Regions from separate parts of the Micromonospora parva genome, predicted to be linked through region 1. Evidence: predicted binding sites of a transcription regulator. Region 1 holds the regulator's gene; the other holds the start of a gene.

What was found. Region 1 encodes HrcA, which represses chaperone genes, less so after heat shock. Its sites were predicted from a motif close to GGTTNGCACNCTCNNNNNGAGNGTGCNAACC; they were not measured.
Region 2: a site for HrcA is predicted at 2,586-2,616, ahead of groL (chaperonin GroEL). Genes of this name have one in related genera too.

The regions. Positions count from the first base shown of each region.
Region 1 is NZ_JBEZFX010000017.1:73,994-82,077, forward strand. It holds gene hemW (radical SAM family heme chaperone HemW) at 1-1,169, shown strand, start outside; gene AB0C03_RS30580 (DUF4870 domain-containing protein) at 1,220-1,843, opposite strand; gene hrcA (heat-inducible transcriptional repressor HrcA) at 2,069-3,091, shown strand; gene dnaJ (molecular chaperone DnaJ) at 3,167-4,309, shown strand; gene AB0C03_RS30595 (16S rRNA (uracil(1498)-N(3))-methyltransferase) at 4,310-5,044, shown strand; gene AB0C03_RS30600 (SDR family NAD(P)-dependent oxidoreductase) at 5,327-6,088, opposite strand; gene AB0C03_RS30605 (histidine triad nucleotide-binding protein) at 6,188-6,547, shown strand; gene AB0C03_RS30610 (serine hydrolase domain-containing protein) at 6,544-7,932, shown strand; gene AB0C03_RS30615 (PhoH family protein) at 8,064-8,084, shown strand, end outside.
Region 2 is NZ_JBEZFX010000003.1:319,020-327,103, reverse strand. It holds gene paaN (phenylacetic acid degradation protein PaaN) at 1-4, shown strand, start outside; gene AB0C03_RS10030 (GNAT family N-acetyltransferase) at 325-855, opposite strand; gene AB0C03_RS10025 (cold-shock protein) at 1,097-1,300, shown strand; gene AB0C03_RS10020 (hypothetical protein) at 1,396-2,538, shown strand; gene groL (chaperonin GroEL) at 2,811-4,433, shown strand; gene AB0C03_RS10010 (hypothetical protein) at 4,492-4,740, opposite strand; gene AB0C03_RS10005 (GNAT family N-acetyltransferase) at 4,819-5,754, opposite strand; gene AB0C03_RS10000 (S8 family serine peptidase) at 5,798-8,084, opposite strand, start outside.

The sequences.
Region 1 (8,084 bases):
CCACCGCCACCGCAGCGGTCGGCGCGCGCGGCTTCGGCGTGTACGTGCACGTGCCGTTCTGCGCCAGTCGCTGCGGCTACTGCGACTTCAACACCTACACCGCTGCCGAACTGGGCGGCGGTGCCAGCCGCGAGGGGTACGCCGACACCGTCCTGGCCGAGCTGGCGCTCGCCGCCCGGGTGCTGGGCGACAACCCGCCGCCCCGGGTCGACACCGTCTTCGTCGGTGGTGGCACGCCCACCCTGCTCCCCGCCGACGACCTGGCCCGCATCCTCGACGGGATCGACCGCACCTGGGGGCTGGCCGCCGACGCCGAGGTGACCACCGAGGCCAACCCCGAGTCGGTCACCCCGGAATCGTTGAAGCTGCTGCGGGCGGCCGGCTACACCCGGATCTCGCTGGGCATGCAGTCCGCCTCCCCGGGGGTGCTGGCGATCCTGGACCGCACACACAGCGCCGGCCGGGCCACCGCCGCCGCCCTGGAGGCGCGCGACGCCGGGTTCGCGCACGTCAACCTGGACCTGATCTACGGCACTCCGGGGGAACGGGCCGAGGACTTCGCCGCCTCGCTGGAGCAGGTGGTCGCCGCCGGGGTGGACCACGTCAGCGCGTACGCCCTGATCGTCGAGGACGGCACCCGGCTCGCCGCCCGGATGCGGCGCGGCGAGCTGGCGTACCCCAGTGACGACGTGGCCGCGGACCGCTACCTGGCGGCGGAGGCCGCGCTCGACGCGGCCGGGTTCTCCTGGTACGAGGTCTCCAACTGGGCCCGCAGCGACCAGGCCCGGTGCCGGCACAACCTGCTCTACTGGACCGGCGCGGACTGGTGGGGCCTCGGCCCGGGGGCGCACAGCCACGTCGGCGGGGTGCGCTGGTGGAACGTCAAACACCCCTCCGCGTACGCCCAGCGGCTGGCCGCCGGTGCGTCTCCCGGGCTGGCCCGGGAGGTGCTCACTGTCGACGAGGCGCACATGGAGGACGTGATGCTGCGGCTGCGGCTGGCCAGCGGTCTCCCGCTGGCGGTGCTCGACGCCGCCGGGCGGGCCGGCGCGGAGCGGGCGCTGGCCGGCGGCCTGCTGGCCGCCGACGAGTACGCCGCCGGCCGGGCGGTGCTCACAGTGCGCGGGCGACTGCTCGCCGACGCGGTCGTCCGCGATCTGCTGCCCTGAGCGCAGGGCGGGCGGTGTGCCGAACCGGCCGGGGGAGCGGCCGGCCCGGTTCACTTGATGAAGTTGGCGGTCATCGGGTAGCGGTACGGGGTGCCCTCGTTGGCCTTCACGCCGGCGATGATCCCGAACAGGATCTGGATCACCACGACGGCGATGCTGGGCAGGAAGAGCAGGCACCAGCTCACGAAGAGCAGCACGAACGCGATGATCGACCAGAGGATCTGGAAGTTCAGGGCGGCGAGGGCGTGCGCCCGGACGGTCGGCGACTGCTGGCCACGGGCCAGGTAGGCGATGAGCGGGGCGACGAAGCCCAGCGGACCGAAGCTGATCAGCGCGCCGAGCGCGCCGCCGAAGTGGGCGACCAACGCCCAGGTCTTGTCCTCGTTGGTGGCGTAGCCGCCGCCGGGGCTGCCGTAGGCCCCACCGGCCGGATAGCCGCCGGGCGGGTAGCCCCCGGGCGGGGGGTAGCCGCCTGCCGGAGGGTAGCCACCTGACGTCGGTTGGTCACCGGTGGGAGGCGGATAGCCACCGGCCGGGGGATAGCCGGCCGGGCCGGGTGCGCCCGACAGTGGTGCGGTGGGCGGCTCGGCCGACGGGAACGGGCCCGGGGAGGTCGGCTCCGGCGGGTAGTTGCCGGGCTCACCCGAACCGGGAGGGCGAGGAGGTTCAGTCATGGATGTCACGGTAGGGGCCCGTGGCAACGCCGCACCAGAGCGACACCGCCCGGCAGTGCGGGCCGATCGGCCCAGTGCGGTGGCGCGGGCCGCACCGACCGGTGGCCGTTGATCATCGCGTCGGCGGGCCTGCCGACGTAGACTGGCACTCGCTACAGTCGAGTGCCAGGACGGCTCGGCCGGCCCAGGGCGCCGGCGGCCGACGTGCGACAGGAGGTGCGGAGGATGGGTCTCGACGACCGGAAACTCGCAGTGCTCCGCGCCATCGTCGAAGACTACGTCTCCACCCAGGAGCCGGTCGGCAGCAAGGCGCTGGTCGAGCGGCACCAGCTCGGGGTCTCCCCGGCGACGGTCCGCAACGACATGGCCGTGCTGGAGGAGGAGGGTTACATCCGGCAGCCGCACACCAGTGCCGGCCGGGTGCCCACCGACCGCGGCTACCGCCTCTTCGTCGACCGGCTGTCCCGGGTCAAGCCGCTCAGCCCGGCCGAGCGCCGGGCCATCGAGCGCTTCCTGGTCGGCGCTGTCGACCTCGACGACGTGGTGCACCGCACGGTGCGGCTGCTCGCCCAGCTCACCCGGCAGGTCGCCGTCGTGCAGTACCCGAGCCTGGCCCGCTCCTCGGTGCGTCACCTGGAGCTGGTGCCGATCTCCACCACCCGGCTGATGCTCGTCATGATCGCGGACACCGGCCGGGTGGAGCAGCGACTCGTGGAGCTGCCCGGGCCGGTGCCCGCCGACGACGTCACCGACCTGCGCCGACTGATCAACGAGAAGCTCGCCAACGCCCGGCTGTCCGAGACGCCACCGCTGGTGCAGGCGCTGGTCGAGGAAGCGCCGACCGGGCTGCGACCGACCATGACCACGCTCGCCAGCGTGCTGCTGGAGACGCTCGTCGAACGGCACGAGGAACGGATCGCCCTCGCCGGCACCGCCAACCTCACCCGGGGCGGGCTGCTCGACTTCCAGGGCTCGCTGCGGCCGATCCTCGAGGCGCTGGAGGAGGAGGTCGTGCTGCTCAAGCTCATCGGTGAGACCGAGCCGAGCACGACCCGGGTGCTGATCGGCGACGAGAACGAGTTCGACAACCTGCGCGCCGCCTCGGTGGTCAGCACCGGCTACGGCCCGGGCACCACCATCGTGGGCGGGCTCGGGGTGCTGGGGCCCACCCGGATGGACTACCCCGGCAACATCGCCACGGTGCGCGCCGTGGCACGCTACGTGGGCGAGTTGCTGGCCCAGAACTGATTGGTCAGGGCCGATGCGGCCGGCTGCGGCCGCCGACCGGCGCAACGCGAGACGAACATGAGGACACGGAACGCAGTGGCCAGGGACTACTACGGCATTCTCGGTGTGAGCCGGGAAGCCTCCGATGACGAGATCAAGCGCGCCTACCGCAAGCTGGCACGCCAGTTCCACCCGGATGTCAATCCGGACCCGGAGGCTCAGGAGAAGTTCAAGGACATCAACGCCGCGTACGAGGTCCTCTCGGACGACCGGAAGCGGCAGATCGTCGACCTGGGTGGCGACCCGCTCGCCCCGGGTGGCGGCGCCGGTGGCCCGGGCGGCCCCGGTGGAGCCGGCCCGTTCGTCGGCTTCCAGGACATCATGGACGCGTTCTTCGGCGGCGCGGCGGGTGGCGCCCGTGGCCCTCGGCCGCGTACCCGCCCGGGTGCCGACGCGATCCTGCGACTCGAACTCGACCTGCACGAGACGGCGTTCGGCGTCGAGGCGCCGATCACCGTCGACACCGCTGTGCTCTGCACCACCTGCTCCGGTGCCGGCACCGCCGCCGGCACGCACCTGGCGACCTGCGAGGCGTGCGGCGGTCGGGGCGAGGTGCAGTCGGTGCAGCGGACGTTCCTCGGTCAGGTGGTCTCCGCCCGGCCGTGCACCGTCTGCCAGGGCTACGGCACCACCATCCCGCACCCCTGCCCCACCTGCGCCGGTGACGGCCGGGTGCGCACCCGCCGGTCGCTGACCGTCAAGATCCCGGCCGGCGTCGAGGACGGCATGCGGATCCGGCTGGCCCAGCAGGGCGAGGTCGGCCCGGGCGGCGGCACCGCCGGTGACCTCTACGTGGAGATCCACGAACGTCCGCACGACGTCTACTCGCGCAAGGGCGACGACCTGCACTGCCGGGTCACCGTGCCGATGACCGCCGCCGCGCTCGGCACCCGGCTGACCATCAAGACGCTGGACAGCGAGGAGCCGGTCGACGTCAAGCCCGGCACCCAGCCGGGCAGCACGCTGCGGCTGCGCGCCCGAGGCGTCCCGCACCTGCGCGGCACCGGCCGGGGTGACCTCTACGTCCACCTGGACGTGCGAACCCCGACCAAGCTCGACGCCGACCAGGAGAAGATGCTGCGCGACTTCGCCAAGACCCGTGGCGAGGAGGTCGCCGAGCTGTCCAAGCAGGGCGGCTTCTTCTCCCGGATGCGCGACGCGTTCAACGGGCACGCCTGAGTGTCCGCGCCGCTGTTCCTGGTCGAGGCGCTGCCCACCGGCGACACGCTGACCCTGGACGGCCCGGAGGGGCACCACGCCGCCACCGTGCAGCGGCTGCGCGTCGGCGAGGAGCTGCTGCTCGCCGACGGCCGGGGTGGCACGGCCGCCGCCGTGGTCACGGCCGTCGGCCGGGGCAGCCTGGAGGTCACCGTCACCTCCCGGGGGTACGCGGACGCGCCCGTACCCCGGCTGGTGACGGTGCAGGGCATCGCCAAGGGCGACCGGGGCGAGCTGGCCGTGCAGGCGATGACCGAGGTCGGGGTGGACGAGATCGTCCCCTGGGCGGCATCGCGTTCGGTGGTCCAGTGGCGCGGCGACCGGGGCGTACGCGCCCGGGAGAAGTGGGTGGCCACCGCCCGGGAGGCGGCCAAGCAGGCCCGCCGACCGTGGCTACCGGTGGTGGCCGGTGCGCCGGACGAGTCCACCGCCACGGTGGCCCGCCGGATCGCCGGTGCCGCCGCCGGGTTCGTGCTGCACGAGGAGGCCGAGGAGCCGCTGACCGGCGTCGACCTGCCGTCGGCCGGGGAGATCGTCCTCGTCGTCGGCCCCGAGGGTGGCATCGCCCCGGCTGAGCTGACAGCCTTCCGCGAGGCCGGTGGCCGGCCGGTACGCCTCGGGCCGGAGGTCCTGCGTACCTCCACGGCCGGCGTGGCCGCGCTCAGCGTGCTCGCCACCCGCCTCGGCCGCTGGTAGCTGGCCACCCCTGACGCCGCCGCTCGTTGCGGCCGCTGGTGGCCCGTCGCTCGTTTCGGCCGCTGGTGTTCCGCCGCGCGCTGGCTTGTGGTCCGGCCGGATCGGAGCCGCCCGCTCGATTGAGCGTGATGCCTCTGGGTCATCACGATGACTGACAGGCATCACGCTCAATGTGGTGTTCGCCGTCGGCCCGCAGGGCCGCGGCCCACCGCCGGTCGGTCGGGGGCCGCGGCCCACCGCCGGTCCGTCGGGCGGACGCCGCAGCGGGTTCGGGTCGCGAGGTCAGCTGCGCAGGTACGAGGCGCCGTTGAGGTCGACGATCGTGCCGGAGGCCCACGTGGCCTGCGGCGAGGCCAGCCAGTGCACGGCCGCGGCGATCTCCTCCGGTTCGCCCACCCGGTCGAACGGGCTCTGCGCCCGGATGGCGGCGCCCTCCTCACCGCGCAGGTACTCGGTGACCATGTCGGTCGCCACGAACCCCGGCGCGACGGTTGCCACCGTGATGCCGTACGGCGCGAGCGCCACCGCGAGGGACTGACCCAACGCGTTCAGCCCCGCCTTGCTGGCACCGTACGCCGGCTGGTGCGGCTCGCCGCGGAACGCGCCCCGGGACGAGACGTTGACGATCCGCCCGCCGCGCTCCCGCATGTGCTGGGCGGCGCACCAGATGACGTTGCCGGCACCGGTCAGGTTGGTCTCCAGCACCTGCCGCCAGCGGTTCTGCCACTGTTCGTACGAGGCGCCGAAGACCGGGTGCGGGTCGTCGCGGTCGCCGTACGTCCCGGCGTTGTTGACCAGCACGTCCAGCCCGCCGAGCAGCTCCGCGGCCCGGTCGACCATGGCCCGGACCGCGTCCGGATCGGTGAGGTCGGCGCGGACCACCACGTGCCCGGCGCCGGGTAGCCGCGCGCGTAGCCGCTCGGCCGCGTCGGCGGAGTCGCGGTGGTGGATGGCCACCCGGTCACCGCTGGCCGCGAACGCCATTGCCACCGCGCTGCCGATCCCGCGCGAGGCCCCGGTCACGAGTACCGCCCGATCCGTCATGCCGGCCATCCTGCCTCAGCCGTTTCTATGCCGGCGAACGGGCCGGCGGCGCGGGCCGCGCCACGGCGGCACCGGCCCGTTACTCCTTACACTGCCCCGATGGGATCCGACTGCCTGTTCTGCCGCATCGTCGCCGGGGAGATCCCGGCCACCGTGGTCCGGGAGACCGACACCACGCTCGCCTTCCGTGACATCGACCCGAAGGCGCCGGTGCACGTGCTGGTCATTCCGAAGGAGCACTACGCCGACGTGGCGACGCTCGCCCAGGGTGACCCGGCGCTCGCCGCCGACGTGCTGGCGACGTCCGCCGCCGTGGCCGAGGACGAGGGCCTGCTCGGCGACGGTTTCCGGCTGATGTTCAACACCGGCGCGTACGGCGGGCAGGAGGTGTTCCACGTGCACGCGCACCTGCTCGGTGGCGCGCCGCTGGGCCCGATGCTGGCCCGGGACCTCGGGTGAGCGTGCCGGACAGCCGCGTGCACGAGCACCTGGACCGACTCGTCCGGCGGGTGCAGGCCGACGCCCGGGTGCCGGCGGTGTCGGCGGCGCTGCACCGGGCCGACCGACCGCTCTGGACCCGTACCGTCGGCGGGACCGGCACCGACAACCCGCTGGGGCCGGGCACCCAGTTCCGGATCGGCTCGGTCACCAAGACGTTCACCGCGGTGCTGGTCCTGCAGTGCCGCGACGACGGGCTGCTGGACCTGGACGACCCGGTGGGCCGGCACCTCGACCTCCCGGCGCACGGCGAGCTGACCGTACGCCGGTTGCTGTCGCACACCGCTGGCCTGCAACGCGAGCCGTTCGGCGACGTCTGGGACAGCCTGCGCGCACCGGACGCCGACCAACTGGTCGCCGAGCTGGACCGCGCCGAGCGGGTGCTGCCGACCGGCCGCCGGTTCCACTACTCGAACCTGGGTATGGCAGTCCTCGGCCAGCTCGTCGCCCGACTGCGGGGCGGGAGCTGGGCGCAGGCCCTCACCGAGCGGATCCTGACGCCGCTGGGGCTGACCGACACCACAGTGACCCCACGGCCGACGGCGGCCACCGGGTTCCTGGTCGACGCGTACTCCGACGAGGCGCACCCGGAACCGCCGACCGACTTCGGCGCGGTCGGCCCGGCCGCCCAGCTGTGGAGCACCGCCACCGACATGGCCCGCTGGGCGGCGTTCCTGGCCGACCCGGCTGCCCTGGACCCGGCCGGCGCGGTCCTCGCCCCGGCCACCCTGGAGGAGATGCGCTGGCCGTTGACCACCACTGACGAGACGCTCTGGGGCGCGGGCTTCGGGCTCGGGCTGATCCTGATCCCACAGGGGGAACGGGTGATGCACGTGGGGCACGACGGGGCGATGCCCGGCTTCCTCGCCGGGGTGTACGGCCGTCGCGGTGGTGACGGCACGGCAGGTGCGATGGGCGCCGCGGTGCTCGGCTCGTCCGGCACGGCGACCGAGGTGTTCGACCTGCCGCACCGGCTGCTCGCCGCGGCGGTCGAGCACGATCCGGCCGAGATCGAGCCCTGGCGGCCCGGCGCACCCGCTCCGGCGGCCCTGCGGGGTGCGCTCGGCCGTTGGTGGGGCGAGGGCAGCGAGTATGTCTTCTCCTGGCACGACGGCACCCTGCGGGCGCGCGGGGTCGCCGACCCGGCCGGACGACCGCCGGCGATCTTCACCCCGTTGGCGGACCAGCCGGACGTGTTCCGGGTGGTCTCCGGTCGGGAGGCCGGTGAGCTGCTGCGACTGACCCGGGACGAGGCCGGCGTGGTGGTCCGGATGCACTGGGCGACGTACCGGTTCACCCGCCACCAGGAGACCTTCGACCGGTACGACTTCCGGGCCGGGGGTTGATCGCGGCCAGCGGAAATGGGCGCGATGCGGCCCGTGTTGAACCGATACGATGGGTGTAACGTCCGCACGCCAGGCCAGCAGGCCGGCGCCGAGATCGAGAGCAGGTGGCGCAGGGCCCTTCGGCCCGACCTATGACCGGCACCCCACCTCCC
Region 2 (8,084 bases), on a different contig from region 1:
CTGAGCCTCGGTCGCGGTTGAGGGTTTCCGGGGCAGCCTCGCGTTTCCTTGCGGTTGAGGGTTTCCGAGGCAGCCCGCCCCGCTCCGGGCGGTCAGGCTTGATCCCTGCGCGGGTCGGGCTGCCCCGGAAACCCTGACGTGGGCACGGTTGTCGCTGACGTGTCCGGCCGGGGCCTCTTTCTATCCATGATCGTGCTCGATCCAGGGTCTGGTGGCCTTCCGGCGAATGGTTACCACTACATCGCAGATCGAGCACGATCATGGTGCTCCGGCATGCTGCGCGACCGGGGCGGCGGGGGAGCGGGGTGTGGTGGCTGTGCGGGTCTAGGCGGGGCGGCGCATGTGCAGTTCGGTGAGGGCTGGGATGGTGGGGTGCGGGACGCGTACCCCGGTGTCCTGGAAGCCCAGGCGCTGGTAGGCCCGGTAGGCGCGGTCGTTGCCGACCACCACCTCCAGCAGCAGCTCCGGTCGGCCACAGGCGCGCGACCAGGCGGCCACCCCGTCGATCAGCTCGCCGAGCAGCCCGCTGCCGCGCCAGGTCGGCGTGACGTAGACGGCGTAGATCACGGTTACGCCGGGTTCGTTCGGGGCGGTGGTGCCGCCGGCGTGCCCGACCAGCCGGCCACCGGGGTCGGCGATGAACTGCGCGTTGCTGGAACCGGCTGAGGTGTACGCGACCCGGGCGGCGTACTCGTTGTGTGGCCGGGCCGCCGCGTCCGCCAGGGTCTCCAGGAAGGCCAACGGCGCGTCGGCCAGCATCTCCAGGCGCAGCGCCCGCATCCGGGCGGCGTCCTCCGGCCGGACCCGGCGGATCTCCGCCAGCCGCACCGCCGGCGAGCCCATGTCGGTGGTCATGTCCGCATGCCTACCACAGGGGATGGCCGCCTTCTCGTGAGCTGTGCCCGCTCGCCGTCACCTCGGCGCGGCCCCGGAGTGTGTCCGATTTGTGGCCGTGCGCGGCCGTCACTCCTCGTGTAGCGTGCGATTTCGGTCACCTCACTCAATGGCGGTCATCGATCGCTGAGTCGGTGGTCGGGGCGCCCGGCTGCGCCGTGCGCCGGGTCAGGCAAGGCCGCGCGAGTAAGGGAAGTGCACCGTGGCACAGGGCACCGTGAAGTGGTTCAACGCCGAAAAGGGCTACGGCTTCATTGCCGTCGATGGCGGTCAGGACGTGTTCGTCCACTTCTCCGCTATCGAGATGGACGGTTACAAGGCGCTGGACGACGGTCAGCGGGTCGAGTTCGAGATCGCCCAGGGCCAGAAGGGTCCGCAGGCCGAGCACGTACGCGTCACCGGCTGAGCTTTCGGACCGATCGGCCCCGGTGAGTCGGGGCTGCGGCAGGGGCACCCAGCCGGGAAGATCGTGACCGTTCCAGCCGATGCCGAGGAGCGTTCATGACCGACCAGCCGCCCCCGCCCACGTCGTCCGCCGGGTCCGGGGAGCCGGACCCGTCCTCGCCCGCCGGCAGCCCCGGCCACTCCGGTCCGCCGCCCGGCTGGGGCCCGGGCCTGCCCCCGGCCGGCCCGCCGCCCGGCTGGGATCCCGTAACCGGGTCCTGGGGCGCCGGTGCGCCGCAGCAGGGTTGGACGTTCCCGCCCACCGGGGGCTACCCGCCCGGGTCGGGCCCCTACGGCGGGCAGCCGTGGTATCCGGGGCCGCAGGCCGGCTGGTACCCGCCGGGTTACGGATTCGACCCGAACGACGCACTGGTCACGCCGCCCGGCGCCGGCCTCGGCGGTTGGTTCGACAGATGTGGCGCAGCCTTGCGCCGGGGCTGGCGGCAGTTGGTGCCGATCGTGCTGCTCACCCAGGTGCTGCCGGCGGCGGTGCTCTCGGTGATCTCGCTCGGGCTGGACCCGTCGGCGCAGTGGGCCGCCCAGGCCGAGTCGAGTCCGAACCCGGCGCTTCCTGACAACTTCGCCGCCGAGCTGCTGAACCTTCTGGTCCTGCTGGTCGGCGGCAGCCTGCTGGTCGGGTTGGTGCAGGCCGTCGGATGGGCCGCCGGCACCTGGGTGATCACCAAGCAGGCGGCCGGTCAGCCGGTCAGCCTGGAGTCGGCACTGCGCTACGGCCTGCGCCGGGCCCTCGGGCTGTGGGGTTGGACCCTGCTGATCGGCCTGCTGATCGGCGTGGGCCTCTGCTTCTGTCTGCTGCCGGGCATCTACCTGGCCCTCGCGCTGAGCATGGCCGGCCCGGTCTATCTCTTCGAGCGGCACAACCCGATCGGTCGATCGTTCCGGATGTTCCATGATCGGCTGGGCCTGCTGCTCGGTCGGGTCGCCCTGGTGGCCGCGGCGGTGATCGTCGGCACGGTGATCCCCGGTGTGCTGGAAGGGGTGGGCACATCCCCGCTCGGCACGGATCCGTTCGCCTCGGCGGGCACCGCGGTCGGCGCGGTGGTCGTGATCGGGATCACCGCCGTGCTGGCCCTGCCCGCTCACCTGGCCCAACTCATCGGTCTGCTGGTGACGTACGCCGAGCAGCGGGCCCATGAGGCGCCGGTGAACACCGCCGTACTGGCTGCGGAACTCGGCTGAGCGGCGGCATCGTGCTTGCACTCGGCATGGGAGAGTGCTAAACAAGTCATTGGCACTCGCATACCGTGAGTGCCAATGGTCGGGACGGTGGGGCCAGGTTGCACCGGCGTGGAGACGCCGGGGTGACACATGGCCGGTCGTCGCGGGCTATCCGGCCCGGCCGAAGGACGTCGTCGTCGCCAGGTGGCGACGTCCCAAGGTGCGTACACCAGGCGGCCCATCCGGGGCACACATCTCGGGTGGCCCGTGAGTGTCCAGGAGGACAACGCCGTATGGCCAAGATGATCGCGTTCGACGAAGAGGCGCGCCGCGGCCTCGAGCGGGGCATGAACCAGCTCGCCGACGCCGTAAAGGTGACCCTCGGCCCCAAGGGCCGCAACGTCGTGCTCGAGAAGAAGTGGGGTGCCCCCACCATCACCAACGATGGTGTGAGCATCGCCAAGGAGATCGAGCTCGAGGACCCGTACGAGAAGATCGGCGCTGAGCTGGTCAAGGAGGTCGCCAAGAAGACCGACGACGTTGCCGGTGACGGCACGACGACGGCGACCGTCCTGGCCCAGGCCCTGGTTCGCGAGGGCCTGCGCAACGTGGCCGCCGGCGCCAACCCGATGGCCCTGAAGCGGGGCATCGAGGCTGCTGTCGCGAGCGTCTCGGAGGAGCTGTCCAAGCTCGCCAAGGACGTCGAGACCAAGGAGCAGATCGCCTCCACCGCCTCCATCTCCGCTGGCGACAGCACCGTCGGCGAGATCATCGCCGAGGCGATGGACAAGGTCGGCAAGGAAGGCGTCATCACCGTCGAGGAGAGCAACACCTTCGGGCTGGAGCTGGAGCTCACCGAGGGTATGCGCTTCGACAAGGGCTACATCTCGGCCTACTTCATGACCGACCCGGAGCGTATGGAGGCCGTCTTCGACGACCCGTACATCCTGATCGCCAACAGCAAGATCTCGTCGGTGAAGGACCTGCTCCCGATCCTGGAGAAGGTCATGCAGTCGGGCAAGCCGCTGCTGATCATCGCCGAGGACCTGGAGGGCGAGGCCCTCGCCACCCTGGTGGTCAACAAGGTCCGTGGCACCTTCAAGTCGGTCGCCGTCAAGGCGCCGGGCTTCGGTGACCGCCGCAAGGCCATGCTGACCGACATCGCCATCCTCGCCGGTGGCCAGGTCATCAGCGAGGAGGTCGGCCTCAAGCTCGACGCCGCCAGCCTCGACATGCTGGGCCGCGCCCGCAAGGTCGTGGTGACCAAGGACGAGACCACCATCGTCGACGGTGCCGGTGACGCCGAGCAGATCCAGGGCCGGGTCAACCAGATCCGGGCCGAGATCGACAAGAGCGACTCCGACTACGACCGGGAGAAGCTGCAGGAGCGGCTGGCCAAGCTGGCCGGCGGCGTTGCGGTCATCAAGGTCGGCGCGGCCACCGAGGTCGAGCTCAAGGAGCGCAAGCACCGCATCGAGGACGCCGTTCGCAACGCGAAGGCCGCCGTCGAGGAGGGCATCGTCCCGGGTGGTGGCGTCGCGCTGGTGCAGGCCGGCAAGACCGCCTTCGACAAGCTCGACCTGGTCGGCGACGAGGCGACCGGTGCGAACATCGTCAAGGTCGCGCTGGACGCCCCGCTGCGGCAGATCGCCGTCAACGCCGGCCTTGAGGGCGGCGTCGTGGTGGAGAAGGTCCGTAACCTCGAAGCGGGTCACGGCCTCAACGCCGCCAACGGCGAGTACGTCGACCTGCTGGCCGCGGGCATCATCGACCCGGCCAAGGTGACGCGCTCGGCGCTGCAGAACGCCGCTTCCATCGCGGCGCTCTTCCTCACCACCGAGGCTGTTGTCGCGGACAAGCCGGAGAAGACCCCGGCTGCCCCGGCTGGCCCGGGTGGCGGGGAAATGGACTTCTGAGTCCAGTTCCGACACACCGAACGGGGCGGGCCGCTGACGCGGTCCGCCCCGTTCGTCGTCAGGTCGGTAGGGGGCGCTGGTTGCGCCGTTTCTGTGCCCTGCTGTACGGCGGAAGCAGTTGGATCGGCGCGTCCACCATCTCCTGCGGTTCCTCGGCCATCGACGGCTCACCGTCGGTGGTCATCTCGGCCAGTTGCTCGGCGTCGCCGTAGTCGAGCCGGTCGAACGGCAGTTGACCGGGGAGTTCACCCACCGGCTTCCAGGTGATCGGCGGGCCGTCCTCGGTCTGGTTGTCATCCGTGGTCATGGCTGCCTCCTCTACCGAAACGGTAGGGGGCGTCGATGGCCGACGCGGGCGAAAGGATCTACGTCCTGTTTGCCCCGGTTAGGTGGTTGGTAGGGCTCGCCGGTACAGGAAGAAGACCCGCTCGATCCGTGCGCCCGCGCTGCCCGAATAGAACGGCACGGGCCCCACCCAGCCAATCTGTGCCCGGTCCAGCCCCGCCGCCCGCAGGTCGCGCAGGCAACGCCGCAACAGCACCCCACCGATGCCCGACCCCTCGGCGGCCGGCGCGGTGCCCATCGGCCCGAACCAACTCGGCCGCGACGACCCGTACGCGGCGAAGCCGAGCAACTCGCCGTCCCGCTCCGCCAGGTGGCAACCGGCGTCCGCGCGCCCCACCGACCCGGCCAACTCACCGTCCCAGGTACCGCCGAAGGTGGATCTGGCGAACGCCGTCAACGCCGGCAGGTCCGCCGGCTCCGCCCGCCGTACGGTGACGCCCTGGTCGGCCAGCCGCCGCTGGGCAGCCTCGGTGGACCGCAGTGCCGGCGACCCGTCGTACGACAGGTCCGCTGTCATGTTCCAGGCGGTCCGGTCCTGCTGGTAGCCGAGCGCGAGGGCGGCGCAGACCGCCGGCGTGTAGCGGACGTCGATGCCCGGCCACGCGTAGTACGGCGGATTCCCGGCCAGCAGCACCTCGGTCACCCCCCGCTCGGCGAGCACCCGCTCGGCCCGCTGGAGCAGGGCCCGGCCGACACCCCGACGCCGCTGATCACTGTGAACCGCGACCAGGTCCACGTGCCCGATCCCCGGCTCGGCCGACGACACCGAGCAGATCAGCACCCCCACCAGGTCCGCGCCCCGGTACGCGCCGAGCCCGACCACCGGCCGGTCGGCGGAGGCCCGCGGCCAGAGCACGTCCACGATGGAAGCCGCCTCGGCGGCGTCCTCGGGCAGGTCGAGCGCCTGCTGGCAGAGCCGTACCACGGTGGGGGCCAGGTCGGCGGTCAGCTCGGTGACGGTGATCTCGGCGTCCATGGTCGCCGACCCTAGATCACCGGCTGTCGGGTCGCACCCCCTACTACCGCCGGGCGGCGCGCACGGCGGCGTACGCGTCGACCTGGCCGGCGCCGGTCACGTTCGACGGCCCACCGCAGGCGTCGGAGGGGCTGTCGGAGCGGTAGGTGGGCGTCGCCGCCGTGGCGGTGTCCCGGAGGATCTGCCGGGTCCGGTCCACGTCGCCGACCAGCGCCGGGTTCGCCGACCACATCAACGCCACCACCCCGGCCACCTGCGGGGTGGCCATCGACGTGCCGTCCAGTGCGGCGTATGTGCCGCCCGGCATGGCCGACACCACACCCACCCCCGGTGCCAGCACGTCCGGCTTGCCCGAGCCGCCCGGCACCGGCCCGCGCGAGGAGAACTCCGCCACCCGCCGCTGGGCGTCCACCGCGCCGACGGTCAGCACGTCCGGGTACGGGGCGGGCGGGTCGTCGATCGAGGCGCACCAGGGGCCGGTGTTGCCAGCCGCGGCGACCACGAAGATCCCGGCCGCGTCCAGGGCGGCGGTGGCCGGCCGCAGGACCCGCTGGTCGCAGCCCTCAATAGGCGGGCAGCCCCACGAGTTGGTCAGCACCTGCGGGGCGCGCTCCGGACGGCCGTCGGTGAACGGGTCGCCACCTGCCGGGAACGGCGCCAACATGAACTGGAGGCAGTCCAGGTAGTGCGCGGGGCTGCCGAGGTTGCGGTCGAGGTTGACGCAGCCCACCCACTTCGCGTCCGGTGCCACGCCGATGCCGTCCCGCCCGACCGCGCTGCCCACCGTGTGGGTGCCGTGCCCGCCCTGGTCGGTCGGGCTCCGGGTGTCGTCCCACGGGTCGTACCAGGAGTCGTCTCCACCACGGAACCCGGCGCTCAGCGCGGGATGGCTGCCGTCCACCCCCGAGTCGGAGCTGCCCACCACGATGCCCGTGCCGGTGACCCCGAGCTGGGACCAGACCCGGTCGGCACCGATCTGGCGGATGTTCCACTCCGGGGCGGTGGGTCTGGGCACGTCGCCCCGGCTCTGCCCGGCCGGGGCCGGCAGCGGGCGTAGACGCTGGCTGACCAGCACCCGCGCGACCTCCGGCCGGCCGGCCAGCCAGGCCCGCACCGCCGGGCCGCCGTCGACCTCCACCGCGTTGACCAGGTAGTACGACACCGGGTCGAGGCGCAGCCGGTTCACCTCCCGCAGCAGGTCGCCCTGGCTGCGTTCGGCGGTCGTCACGAGCCGCCGGTAGACCTCCGCCGCGCGGGCGTCCCGCCCGGCCTGACCCGGCGCGCCGGCCGGAAGATCATTCAGGTCGGCCTGGGCGCGCAGCACCACGAACAGCCGCTCGCCGTACAGGCCCGGCTGGCCGGGGCCGAGGTCGACCACCCCGAACGCCACCAGCAGCACCACCGCCGCCACCGCGGCGACCCGCCGGTTCGGGGTGCGTGCCGTCGGCCGGGCGAGCAGCACCGCGTACCCGATGGCGACCACCACCGCGACGGCGAGCCCGACGCCGGCCGCGGCCGCCACCCAGAACGGGATGTCCCGGGTGCCGACCAGCAGCAGGGTGATCTCTTCCGGGTCGGTGAAGGCCAGCGGGCCGAGCGCGGCCAGGCCCACGAGCCAGCCGGTCGCCGCCCGACCCGCCCGCCTGGCCTCGGCCGGATTGGCGCCGGACCGCCAGGTCGCCGCCCAGAGCGCGGCCAGCGCGAACCCCACCGGCGGCACTGTCAGCAGCCCGGGAAGCTGTCCGCCGGACTGGCCGGCCCCGGCCGCGAGCAGCAGCAACGCCACCCCGGCGACCAGGCCGCCGACCAGCACCAGTCGAGCCGGCCGGGGCGGTCGACCAACCGCGAACACGGACCAGAAGGGGGCATCCAGCAGGGTCGCGGCGAGCACTCCCAGCGCGGCGGCCGCCAGCAGCGCGAGCGCGGTCTCCAGGAGGCCACCGAGCGCACCCAACCACGCCCACGGCAGCAGCAGCGCCAACCCGGCGGCGACCGCGAGCAGCGGCACCGGGCCGGGCCGGCGCGGGCGTCGCTGGGGTGCGACCGGCTCCGCGTTCCCGGTGGCCTCGGGCCGGGTGGCGTCGCCGTTCCCGGTGGTCTCGGGCCGCGTGGCGTCGCCGTTCCCGGTGGGTGCCGGGCCGCCGACCGGGCCAACCAGCCCGGGGTACGCCCACCGGCGCGCCGCCCAGCGGACGGCGAGTGCACCGAGCAACGCGACGCCGGCCAGCGCGGCGAGGTACGCCTCGTGGTGCACCGGTGGCACGACCCGCAGCAGGGTGAGCACGCCGAGAGCGAGTGCGCCGAGCAGCCAGACCCGCCCGGTGGCCCGG